2 regions of the Saccharothrix stipae genome follow, and region 1 is predicted to be linked to the other one. Evidence: riboswitches for the same ligand, from Rfam matches in the RefSeq annotation. Region 1 holds a riboswitch; the other holds the start of a gene.
The links. A riboswitch is a leader RNA that binds a small molecule or an ion and turns the genes downstream of it on or off. The one in region 1 is predicted to bind glycine.
Positions count from the first base shown of each region.

Region 1 (5,804 bases):
CCGTCGAGGAGCCCGCCGCCGCACCGGAGGGCCAGGCCGCACCGGCGCCGTCCGGCCCGCAGGTCACGCTGGTGGGCAAGAGCGTGCCCAAGATGGGCGAGGTCGTGCAGGACGGCGACGGCCGGACGCTGTACCGGTTCGACAAGGACACGCCGGACCCGGCGAAGTCCAACTGCGAGGGCCAGTGCGCGGTGACGTGGCCTCCCGTGCTGTCCAACGGCACGCCGCAGCTGCAGGGCGTCGACCCCGCGCTCGTGTCGACGGTGAAGAGGGCCGACGGCACCGAGCAGGTCACCCTGGACGGCTGGCCGCTGTACACCTACGCGAAGGACGAGGCGCCGGGCCAGTGGAAGGGCCAGGGCGTCGGCGGCACCTGGTTCGTGGTGCAGCCCAACGGCAAGCGCAACATCGAGTGCCTCCCACCGGGGGTGACCGCTCCCGCCGCCTAGTCGACCCGGGTGGTCCACTGTGGAACGCCCTGATCCCCCGGCCTGGGGTTGGCCGGGGGATCAGGGCGTTGCGCAGCGGGGCGTCAGCCGACGCCCACGACCGTCACAGCGTGGGGTACAGCGGGTGCTTGGCGGCCAGCACCTCGACCCGCGATCGCAGCTCCGCCAGGTCGGGCGAGGGCTGCAACGCCGCCGCGATGACGTCCGACACCTCGGCGAAGTCCGCCGCGCCGAACCCGCGGGTGGCCAGCGCGGGCGTGCCGATCCGCAGGCCGGAGGTCACCATCGGCGGCCGCGGGTCGTTCGGCACCGCGTTGCGGTTGACCGTGATGCCCACCTCGTGCAACCGGTCCTCGGCCTGCTTGCCGTCCAGTTCGGACGCCACCAGGTCGACCAGCACGAGGTGCACGTCCGTGCCGCCGGTGAGCACCTTCACCCCGGCCGCGGCCGCGTCGGGCCGCGACAGCCGGTCGGCGAGGATCTTCGCGCCCTCGACCGTGCGCCGCTGCCGGTCGGCGAACTCGGGCGACGCGGCGTGCTTGAACGCCACCGCCTTGCCCGCGATCACGTGCTCCAGCGGACCGCCCTGCTGACCGGGGAACACCGCCGAGTTGATCTTCTTCGCGAGTTCGGCGGTGTTGGTCAGGATCACCCCGCCGCGCGGGCCGCCGAGCGTCTTGTGCGTGGTCGTCGTCACGACGTGCGCGTGCGGCACCGGGCTCGGGTGCAGACCCGTCGCCACGAGGCCGGCGAAGTGCGCCATGTCCACCATCAGGTACGCGTCCACCGAGTCGGCGATCCGGCGGAACTCGGCGAAGTCGAGCTGACGCGGGTAGGCCGACCAGCCGGCCACGATCAGCTTCGGCTTGTGCTCCAGCGCCAGCCGCTCGACCTCGGCCATGTCGACCCGGCCGTCGGACTCCGACACGTGGTAGGGCACCACGTTGTAGAGCTTGCCGGAGAAGTTGATCCGCATCCCGTGGGTGAGGTGGCCGCCGTGCGCGAGGTCCAGGCCCAGGATCGTGTCGCCCGGCTGGAGCAGGGCGAACATCGCGCACGCGTTGGCCTGCGCGCCCGAGTGCGGCTGCACGTTCGCGAAACCCGCGCCGAACAGGGCCTTGACCCGCTCGATCGCCAGCCGCTCGATCACGTCGACGTTCTCGCAGCCGCCGTAGTAGCGCCGGCCCGGGTAGCCCTCGGCGTACTTGTTCGTCAGCACCGACCCCTGCGCCTGGAGCACCGACACCGGCGTGAAGTTCTCCGAGGCGATCATCTCCAGCGTGCTCTGCTGCCGGTCGAGCTCGGCGGCGACGGCGTTCGCGACCTCCGGGTCGAACTCCGCGAGGGAGGTGTTGAAGTGCTCGGACATGTGTGTGGGTCTCCCTTACGAGGTGCGCTTGTAGAAGGGCAGTGCGACGACTTCGACCGGCTCGTGCTTGCCCCGGACGTCCACCGACAGCGCCGTGCCGGGCTCGGTGTTGCCGACGGCCACGTACGCCATCGCCACCGAGTACCCCAGGGTCGGCGACAACGCGCCGCTGGTCACCTCGCCGATCGGGTCGCCCGCCGCGTCCAGCACCGGGTAGCCGTGCCGGGGTGCGCGGCGCGAGGTGGTCTTGAGGCCGACGAGCACCTGGTCCACGCCCTGCTCGGACACGGCGGCCAGGGCGTCGCGGCCGACGAAGTCGCCCGGCTTGTCCAGCTTCACCACCCGGCCGAGGTTCGCGTGGAACGGCGTGCGGTCGCGGCCGAGTTCGTTGCCGTACAGCGGCATGCCCGCCTCCAGCCGCAGCGTGTCGCGGCAGCCGAGGCCGGCGGGCCTGAGGTCGTGCGGTGCGCCCGCCTCCAGCAGGGCCTGCCACACGTGCGCGGCGTCGTCCGGCGCGACGAACAGCTCGAAGCCGTCCTCGCCGGTGTAGCCGGTGCGGGCGAGCAGGACCGGCTTGCCCGCCACCTCGGTCGGGTACGACGCGTAGTACTTGACCGCGCCCAGGTCGGTGGGCGTGAGGCCGGCGAGGATGGCGGTGGCCCTCGGCCCCTGCACGGCCAGCAGCGCGTAGTCGGTCGAGGCGTCCTCGACGGTGGTGTCGAAGCCCTTCGCGCGCTCGACCAGCGCCTCGTGCACGACGGCGGCGTTGGAGGCGTTGGCCACGACGAGGTACTCGACCTCGCCCGTGCGGTAGACGATGAGGTCGTCGACGACGCCGCCGTCGGCCTCGCAGATCATCGTGTAGCGGGCGCGGCCGACGCCGATCGCGGACGCGTGGCCGACCAGCGCGTGGTCCAGCGCGGCGCCCGCCTCCGGGCCGGTGAGCCGGATCTCACCCATGTGGGTCAGGTCGAACAGGCCCGCCGACGTGCGCACCGCGTGGTGCTCGGCCAGCTCGCTGTCGTAGCGCAGCGGCATCCGCCAGCCCGCGAAGTCGGTGAACATGGCCCCCAGCGCCTCGTGCTCGGCGTGCAGGGGCGTGCGGCGGCTTTCCATCAGGCGGAGACCTCCCTGGGTGCGGGCGTGCCCGCGCGCCGACCGGTCGGGTCGGCCGCGGGCACGTCCGGGAACTTCACGGTCGAAAGGATGACACGGTCCACCGGAGACTCCTCGTCGAGTGAGCCTCCCCCTCTGCCATGAGCCTGAGAGCTTCGCCACCGGGTGAGGGCGGCTTGCACCGTGGGCGAGGCGCAGCGGGTGCGCCTGCTTTCCAGAGTTGCCTTCGTCGGGCGGTACCTGTGCCTGAGAGATTCCGGGGAGGAGTTGCTCCTTCGGCGCCCTGGTGGGGGACTCTCCCGCGCGACATCGACGGCCGTGTTCAGTTGGTACCGCCAGACGCTAGGGGTGCGCGGCGGACGGGGTCAACCCCGGTCACAGGCTCTTCTCGGCCCGGACGCTCTCGACCACCCTGCGCTCGGCGTAGAACGACACGAACGGGATCGTGCCGGCGAGCAGCACCAGGGCGGTGCCCTTGATCGACCAGCGCGCCTTGAGCGCCAGGTCGACGGTGAGCACCAGGTACACCGCGTACAGGAAGCCGTGGACGGGGCCGACGACCTGCATCATGCCCTCGTTGCCGCCCGCGTACTTGGCGATCATCGCGACCACGAGCAGCAGCAGGCCGACACCGACCACGTAAGCCATGAACCGGAACCTGGTCAACGCGCCGCTCATCGCCCTACCTTCGTTCACCGCTGGTCCCGCGCGTGGAGTTCGGCGAGCATGCGGTTGTAGGCCGCGAGCTCTTCGTCCTCGTCGTCCGGCGCGGGCGCTCTGACGGGCTCAACGGTAACGACCGGCCGCGGCGGCGCGGCCACCGGCTCCGGCACGGCGCCGTCGGCGGCCTCGGCCTTGCGGCGCGCGTCCAGCCTGCGGATGCGCCACACCATGAACGCCGGGAAGAGGCCGAACAGCGGCCACTGGAAGACGTAACCCAGGTTCTGGAACGTGCCGCCGGCCTCGGAGAACCGCTCCCACTGCCAGTAGGCCAGGCCGCAGCACACGACCAGTGACGCCAGGCAGACGGCCGCGATCGCGAGCCGCTTGGGAGTGATGAGGCCTTGCACGCCTCAAGAGTACTTCGTGCATCTCCCGGGGCTGGGGCTCCCCGCGCAGGAGCCCGCCCCTCACGGTGAGGGCCCCTCGACCACAGGAGCCCGCCCCGACTCGTCGGACCTAGGCGACGCCGTCCCGGCGTTGCCTCTGCAGCCTGGCCACGCACCAGGCCGCCGCACTACCCCGACGCAGGTGCTGGAGCACCGTCATCGGGCCGAGGCGACGACCGAGGTCGGCGGGCGTGAGCCCGGCCGCCCGGTAGTCCAGAGCGCGCTGGTCCAGCGGGCTGATGCCCGCGTCCCACCACTGCTCCGCCTCGGACAGGTCGCCCACCAGCTGCCAGTAGCTGGCGGCGGCCGCGAGCAGAGCCTCGGGCACCTCGGGCGCCCGCTTCCGCATCGCCGTCACGTACGCCGGATCCGCGGACTCGACCTTCACCAGGCCGCGGGGACCGCCATTCGCCCGCTGCACGGGGATCCCCGGCGCGGACGGCGGGGCTTCCGCGAGCCACGCGTCCTTGATCCGGTTCACCTCCTGCAGCTCGGCGTCGTCCGAGCGCTCAGCCGCCCACTGCCGCAGCAGCTCGTCGACTCCGGAGTCCTCGACCATTCTGCCTCCTCGTCGGTCGAAGATCAGCCAATGCGACGCACCGTATTAGCGGGTACCGACAACCGCTAGACCCTGGATTGTCCAAAACCCTGTTACCAGGGCGTTATAGCCCTCATTCCACCCGTACGGTGCAACGTTCGAGGCGTGCGGTCACCGATCGTGACCGCATTGTGCGGAGTTCGACGAGGTCGGGCGGGCGTCTCAGGCGAAGAGGCTGCGGACGAAGGTGATGATGGACTCCGCGCCCGACTGGAGCCACCCGAGCGCGGTCCGCACCGCCTCGGCGGACTCGTTCGGCTGGGTGATCAGGAGGAACAGCACCAGCGCGACCGCCGCCAGCGTCACCACCTTCTTGACGTTCACTGATCGGTCTCCGTCCGTATCACAGGGCAGGGCGGCCGGGCGCCGCTCCGGGCGTGTCAACCGCCATGGTCCCCCATTCACCCGGATGATGACGATCGAACCCGCCGTCGTCGCCCGACCGGTCGCCCGATCGACCACGCAACCACGCCTGAGCAGGCCCTGGTGTCACCCGATCGGACGATCAAGGGGACCCATGGCCCCGCCGATCACCAAGGTACGGGCACTCGCCCACCCCCCTGGCACGAACACCGAGGTGCAGCGACACCGTCATACCTCCGCAGCCCATCACACGAATGCGCCGGCGTACGCACTGTGCGTGACAATGGCCGATGGCGGCTGCCACACATTTCCGGTCCCCCTTCAGGTGATTTCCCGCGCCCTTTTTCCGCCCGATCCGACGCGCCGGAAGCGGGTGGGGTTCAGCCGATCACCCCGGACCGCCGCAGCCCGGCGATCTCGTCCTCGCCCAACCCCAGCTCGCCCAGCACCTCGACGGTGTGCTCGCCCGCGGCGGGCGGCGGGCTCGGCGTCGCGGCGGGCGTCCGCTCGAACCGCGGCGCCGGCGCGGGCTGGGCCACCCCGCCGACCTCGACGAACGTCCCCCGACGCGCGTTGTGCGCGTACCCCGGCGCCTCGCCGGGGGCCAGCACCGGCGCCAGGCACGCGTCCGTGCCCTCCGCCAGCGCCGCCCACTCGTCCCGGGTGCGGGTGGCCACCGCCGCCGCGATGCGGGCCCGCAGCTCCGGCCAGTTCGCCGGGTCGTGCCGGGACGGCAGTCGTGCGTCGGCCAGCCCGAGCACGACCAGCAGCTCGGCGTAGAACTTCTCCTCCAACGCCCC
Region 1 covers NZ_BAAGTN010000008.1:1,113,953-1,119,756, reverse strand. The annotation lists gene ACYVLT_RS22100 (hypothetical protein) at 1-449, shown strand, start outside; gene glyA (serine hydroxymethyltransferase) at 553-1,818, opposite strand; gene gcvT (glycine cleavage system aminomethyltransferase GcvT) at 1,834-2,934, opposite strand; glycine riboswitch at 3,063-3,157, opposite strand; glycine riboswitch at 3,159-3,246, opposite strand; gene ACYVLT_RS22085 (DUF3817 domain-containing protein) at 3,310-3,612, opposite strand; gene ACYVLT_RS22080 (hypothetical protein) at 3,627-4,004, opposite strand; gene ACYVLT_RS22075 (helix-turn-helix transcriptional regulator) at 4,114-4,602, opposite strand; gene ACYVLT_RS22070 (hypothetical protein) at 4,804-4,965, opposite strand; gene ACYVLT_RS22065 (CaiB/BaiF CoA transferase family protein) at 5,385-5,804, opposite strand, start outside.

Region 2 (5,804 bases), 770 kb from region 1:
CGCCAACCGCTGCTTCATGCCCAGCGAGAACCCGCCCGCCTTGCGATCGCCCGCCGCGCCGAGGCCGACGAGCTGGAGCACCTGGTCGGCGCGCGAGTCCGGCACGCCGATCGCGGCCGCGTAGACCAGCAGGTGGTTGCGCGCCGTGCGCTTGGGGTGGAACCCCTGCGCCTCCAGCACCGCGCCGACCACCCGCGCCGGGTTGCCGAGGTGGCTGAACGGCCTGCCGTTGATCAGTCCGGTGCCCGCGGTCGGGGTCACCAGGCCGAGCAGCATGCGCAGCGTCGTCGTCTTGCCCGCCCCGTTGGGGCCGAGGAAACCGGTCACCGAACCGGGTTCCACCGTGAAGCTGAGATTCTGCACCGCTGCGACCGGACCGAACTGCTTGGTCAAGTTCTGCACCACGATGCGGCCAGTGCCGTCGTGCACGCGTCCCTCCCGAGTACTCCTACCGGGCGTCATCCTGCCCTAGGCGGATCACTCGGGGAGGGCGTGTCGCGGTTTCGACGCGACTCTCGGTATCTCGGTGGTCGTCTCCACGTCCGTCGAACGGCGCAGCGTGCGCAGCGGGCGGCGGCGTTCGCGGTGCGGCAGGCCGTCGCCGATGAGGTGCTGGTGGGCCATCGTCCACACCTGGCACGGCCACTTCCGGTGCCGCAGGATGCCGGGGCACGCGCCGCAGCGGCCGTCCGGATCCGGTTGGTGCACGGTCAACAGCAGCCGCCAACCGTCGGCCAGGCGGTGGATCTCGGAGCGCGCGAGCGGCACGAGGGCGTCCGCCTCACCGCTCTCGGCCACCTCGTCCAGCAACGCCAACCGGCGCAGCACGGCGGCCCGCAGTGCCTCGTCCACGCGGCCTCACATCCTGTCGGCGGCTTGGTCGAGGAGGCGGTGCAACTTGCGGGTCTGTGTGACCGACATCACGGCGGACTCGCCCGGCGGTGCGACCAGCAGAACCCGGTCCTCCTCGACGAGCACGGTCATCGACCGGTCCCGTCCGAACGGGTCGTGGCAGTCGATCCAACCCTCAGGCTCAGCCATCTGCGCTCCGATCGCCAGGTGCGCGGCAGACGCCGCGCGAGCGGACGACCCCGCTGCGTAGCTGCGGAGTTCCCGCCCTCCCATCGGTCGCCGGGCCGTCGTGACTTACCTGTTACGACGAGAATTCACTCGTTTGCTTGAGCTCGCACACGGCGAGTCGCCACCGCTGGGCGAAAAGTCGTCCGGATCGGTGGGGTCACTGGGCACGGCGCCGTGTTCCCGGCTAGGATTGGTGACGCGGCCCGCTCCCAGTGACCCCCAGGCTGGTTGAGCGGGCCGTCTTATCGTCAAAGGGCCCCGCTCACAGCACGTGAGCGGGGCCCTTCGCGGTGGTGCGGACGGTCGGCTCAGAGGTCGAGCGGCGTGTGGGTCATCCCGTGGGCCTGCGCCACCGGCAGGTTGGTCAGCAGGCCGTCGTGCGCGTTCAGGCCGAGCGCCAGCGACGCGTCCGCGCGCAGCGCCGCTTCCCAGCCCTGGTCGGCCAGCGCGACGGCGTGCGGCAGGGTGACGTTGGTCAACGCGTAGGTCGACGTGCGCGGCACCGCGCCGGGCATGTTCGCCACGCAGTAGAAGACCGAGTCGTGCACCTGGTAGGTCGGGTCGGCGTGCGTGGTCGGCCGCGAGTCGGCGAAGCAGCCGCCCTGGTCGATCGCGATGTCCACCAGCACCGAGCCGGGCTTCATGTCGGCCACCAGCTCGTTGCTGACGAGCTTGGGCGCCTTCGCGCCGGGCACCAGCACCGCGCCGATCACCAGGTCGGCCTCGCGCACGGCCTGCTCGACCGAGTAGCGGTTGGACGTCACGGTGCGCAGACGGCCCTGGTAGAGGGCGTCGATGTGGCGCAACCGGTCCACGTTGGTGTCCAGGATCTGCACGTCCGCGCCCATGCCGACGGCGATCGCGGCCGCGTTCAGGCCCGCCACGCCGCCGCCGATGATCACCACGCGCGCCGGGTGCACACCGGGCACGCCGCCGGGCAGCACGCCGCGGCCGCCGGAGGGCTTCATCAGCGAGAACGCGCCCACCTGCGGCGCGAGGCGGCCGGCGACCTCGGACATCGGCGCCAGCAGCGGCAGCGCGCCGTTCGCGGTCTGCACGGTCTCGTAGGCGATCGCGGTGGTGCCGGAGTCCAGCAACGCCCGCGTCAGCGGTCGGTCGGCGGCCAGGTGCAGGTAGGTGAACAGGACCTGGCCCTTGCGCAGCCGCGGGTACTCCTCGGCGATCGGCTCCTTGACCTTGAGCACCAGGTCGCCCTCGGCCCACACGTCGTCCCCGGTCGCCAGCACCTTGGCGCCGGCGGCCAGGTACTCCTCGTCCGTGATCGCCGAACCGAGGCCCGCACCGGTCTCGACCACCACGTCGTGACCGCGCTGCGTCAGCTCGTGGGCGCCCGCCGGGGTCAGCGCGACGCGGTACTCGTGGTTCTTGATCTCGCGGGGAACTGAGATCCGCACGGTGGGCTCCTTCGGCCGTTGTTACACCAAAGGTCCGGTAACGTGGTTTCGGTGTCATCGTGCCACTGGCACCACCAACCGGTGTCAAGTTGTGCGGATCGAACAAGTCGGCGGTCGCGTTGACACCCGTCGACCTCGGCACCTAGCGTTCGGGCCACCAACTGAACATCGGCCGCGGCGCAGGATGAGCGCCGGAACCCGCGCGGGAGAGACCTCGGTGAACGTGCCGGGGCGCCGAAGGAGCAAGTCCCCCGCACACTCTCAGGCAGCGAGAACCGCTCGGGTGAGGCGACTCTGGAAAGCGCGCCCTCGGCGCGCACCCACGGTGCAAGTCGGGTCGGATCGACGGTCAGCCGTCGGGCCGGCGCGGCGAAGCTCTCAGGTCCCAGGACAGAGTGGGGATCCGGACCTCGCCCAAGGGAGCGCTGTCGTGACTTTTCCGGACAACCTGCTGTACACGCCCGAGCACGAGTGGGTGGACTGGGCGCCGGGTACCCAGGACCCCGTGGCGGTCGGTATCACGTCGTACGCGGCGGAGTCGTTGGGTGACATCGTCTTCGTGGAGCTGCCCGCGCCCGGTGCCGTCGTCACGTCCGGCGAGGTGTGCGGCGAACTGGAGTCGACCAAGTCGGTGAGCGACCTGTACGCGCCGGTCAGCGGCGAGGTGGTGGAGGTCAACACGGCGGCCGCCGACGACCCGTCGTTGATCAACAACGACCCGTACGGCGCCGGCTGGCTGTTCAAGGTTGCCGTGACCGACGCGACCGGATTGCTGACCGCCGCCAAGTACGCGGAACTGACCGGGGACTGACGTCATGGCGATCAGCGTGTTCGACCTGTTCTCCGTGGGGATCGGACCGTCGAGTTCGCACACCGTCGGTCCGATGCGCGCGGCCATGATGTTCGCCGACCGGCTGCGGCCGGTGCTGGGGTCCGTCGACCGCGTGCACGTGGAGCTGTTCGGGTCGCTCGGCGCGACCGGGCACGGGCACGGCAGCCCTAAGGCGGTGCTGCTCGGGTTGGAGGGCCACCGGCCGGAGGAGGTCGACCCGGCGGAGGCCGAGCGGCGGCTGGCGGAGATCCGCGCCACCGGGCGGTTGCGGCTGGGCGGCGTGCGGGAGATCGCGTTCCGCGAGGACCCCGACCTGGTGATGCACCGGCGGAAGTCGTTGCCGTTGCACCCCAACGGCATGAGCTTCACCGCCCACTCGGGTGACGCCGTGGTCGACTCGGCGGTGTACTACTCGGTCGGCGGCGGGTTCGTGGTGGACGACACGGCCACCGGCACCGACCGGATCAAGGCCGACGAGACGCCGCTGGCGCACCCGTTCCGCACCGGTGACGAGCTGTTGGCGCGGTGCCGCGAGACCGGGTTGTCGATCAGCGAGGTCATGCTGGCCAACGAGCTGTCCTGGCGTGACGAGGCGTCGGTGCGTTCGGGGCTGCTGCACATCTGGGACGTGATGCAGGCGTGCGTCGAGCGCGGCTGCACCGTGGACGGCGTGCTGCCCGGCGGGCTGAAGGTGCGGCGGCGCGCGGCCGAGATGCGGCAGCGGATGGCCGCCGAGCACTACGCCACGGACCCGTTGCGGGTGATGGACTGGGTGACGTTGTTCGCGTTGGCGGTGAACGAGGAGAACGCGGCCGGCGGTCGGGTGGTGACCGCGCCGACCAACGGCGCGGCCGGCATCGTGCCGGCGGTGTTGCACTACTACACGCGGTTCGTGCCCGGTGCGTCCGATGACGGGGTGGTGCGGTTCCTGCTGACGGCGGGCGCGGTCGGCGTGCTGTTCAAGGAGAACGCGTCGATCTCGGGCGCCGAGGTGGGGTGCCAGGGCGAGGTCGGCTCGGCCTGCTCGATGGCCGCGGGCGGGTTGGCCGAGGTGATGGGCGGCACGCCCGAGCAGGTCGAGAACGCCGCCGAGATCGCGATGGAGCACAACCTGGGGCTGACCTGCGACCCGATCGGCGGGCTGGTGCAGATCCCGTGCATCGAGCGCAACGCGTTGGCGTCCATCAAGGCCATCACGGCGGCGCGGATGGCGTTGCGCGGTGACGGTTCGCACTTCGTGTCGCTGGACAAGGTCATCAAGACCATGCGTGAGACGGGCAAGGACATGAAGGTCAAGTACAAGGAGACGGCCCGCGGCGGGCTCGCCGTGAACGTCATCGAGTGCTGACCCGGCGCGCGGGAGGTGGTCGGTCGGCCGCCTCCCGCGCGCCGGACACGGACTACGGCAGCACGGACTCGATCGCCTTCACGACCGCCTCGTCCTCCGGCTCGGTGGCCGGCCGGAACCGGGCGACCACCTCGCCGGAGGGGGCGAGCAGGAACTTCTCGAAGTTCCACTGCACGTCGCCCGCCGCGCCGTCGGTGTCGGCGAACGCCGTCAGCTCGGCGTACAGCGGGTGCCGGGACGGGCCGTTCACCTCGACCTTCTCGAACAGCGGGAACGTCACGCCGTACGTGGTGGAGCAGAACGTGGCGATCTCCTCCGCCGTGCCCGGCTCCTGCCCGGCGAACTGGTTGCACGGGAACCCGACCACGGAGAACCCCTGCGCCGCGTACCGCTCGTGCAGCCGCTCCAAGCCCTGGTACTGCGGCGTCAAACCGCACTTCGAGGCGACGTTCACCACCAGCAACGCCCTGCCCGCCAACGCGCCCAGGCTCGACGGCTCACCGGACAGGGTGTGCAGCGGGATGTCGTGGATGCTCATGCCTGCGAGGCTACGTGCCGCTCCACCAGCGCACGCAGGGCCGCCATCTCGACCGCCAGCGCGGCGCGTCCCGCCGGGGTGACGCCGATCCACGTCCGCGGCCGCTTGCCGTCGTAACCCTTCTCCACCGCCACCAGACCGGCCTGCTCCAGCACGGCGACGTGCCGCGACAGGTTGCCCGCGGTCAGCTCCAAAGTGGACCGCAAATAGCCGAACCCGACCCGCTTCGCCTCCGCCGCCACGGTGAGGATGCCCAGCCGGTGCCGCTGGTGCACCACGTCGTCCAGGGCCGCGGTCGGGTGCTCAGCCACGCCGCAGGCCCACCAGACCGCCGACGAGGAGCACCGCCCCGGGCAGCACGACCACGCTGCCCAGCGACCAGGCGGTGGGCTGGGCGACCACCAGCGGCGTGAACGCGGCCGACACGCACAGCACCACGAGGTAGGCGGCGGTGATCGTGGTGAACCGGGTGCTGCGCTCCAGCGCCGCCAGCACCACCAGGCCCAGGCCGATCGCGATGAACTGCGCGATCGCCGGCTGGTCGTGCTGGAGCACCCCCGTGCCGAGCACGGCCGCCGTCAACGTCACCGC
Region 2 covers NZ_BAAGTN010000008.1:340,089-345,892, forward strand. The annotation lists gene ACYVLT_RS18400 (ABC transporter ATP-binding protein) at 1-429, opposite strand, end outside; gene ACYVLT_RS18405 (hypothetical protein) at 478-852, opposite strand; gene ACYVLT_RS18410 (hypothetical protein) at 859-1,041, opposite strand; gene ald (alanine dehydrogenase) at 1,389-2,495, opposite strand; glycine riboswitch at 2,689-2,783, shown strand; gene gcvH (glycine cleavage system protein GcvH) at 2,926-3,306, shown strand; gene ACYVLT_RS18425 (L-serine ammonia-lyase) at 3,311-4,675, shown strand; gene ACYVLT_RS18430 (glutathione peroxidase) at 4,728-5,213, opposite strand; gene ACYVLT_RS18435 (transcriptional regulator) at 5,210-5,524, opposite strand; gene ACYVLT_RS18440 (hypothetical protein) at 5,517-5,804, opposite strand, start outside.
Region 2: it holds a riboswitch for glycine, as region 1 does, so the genes downstream of both, gcvH (glycine cleavage system protein GcvH) here and gcvT (glycine cleavage system aminomethyltransferase GcvT) in region 1, are expected to answer to the same signal.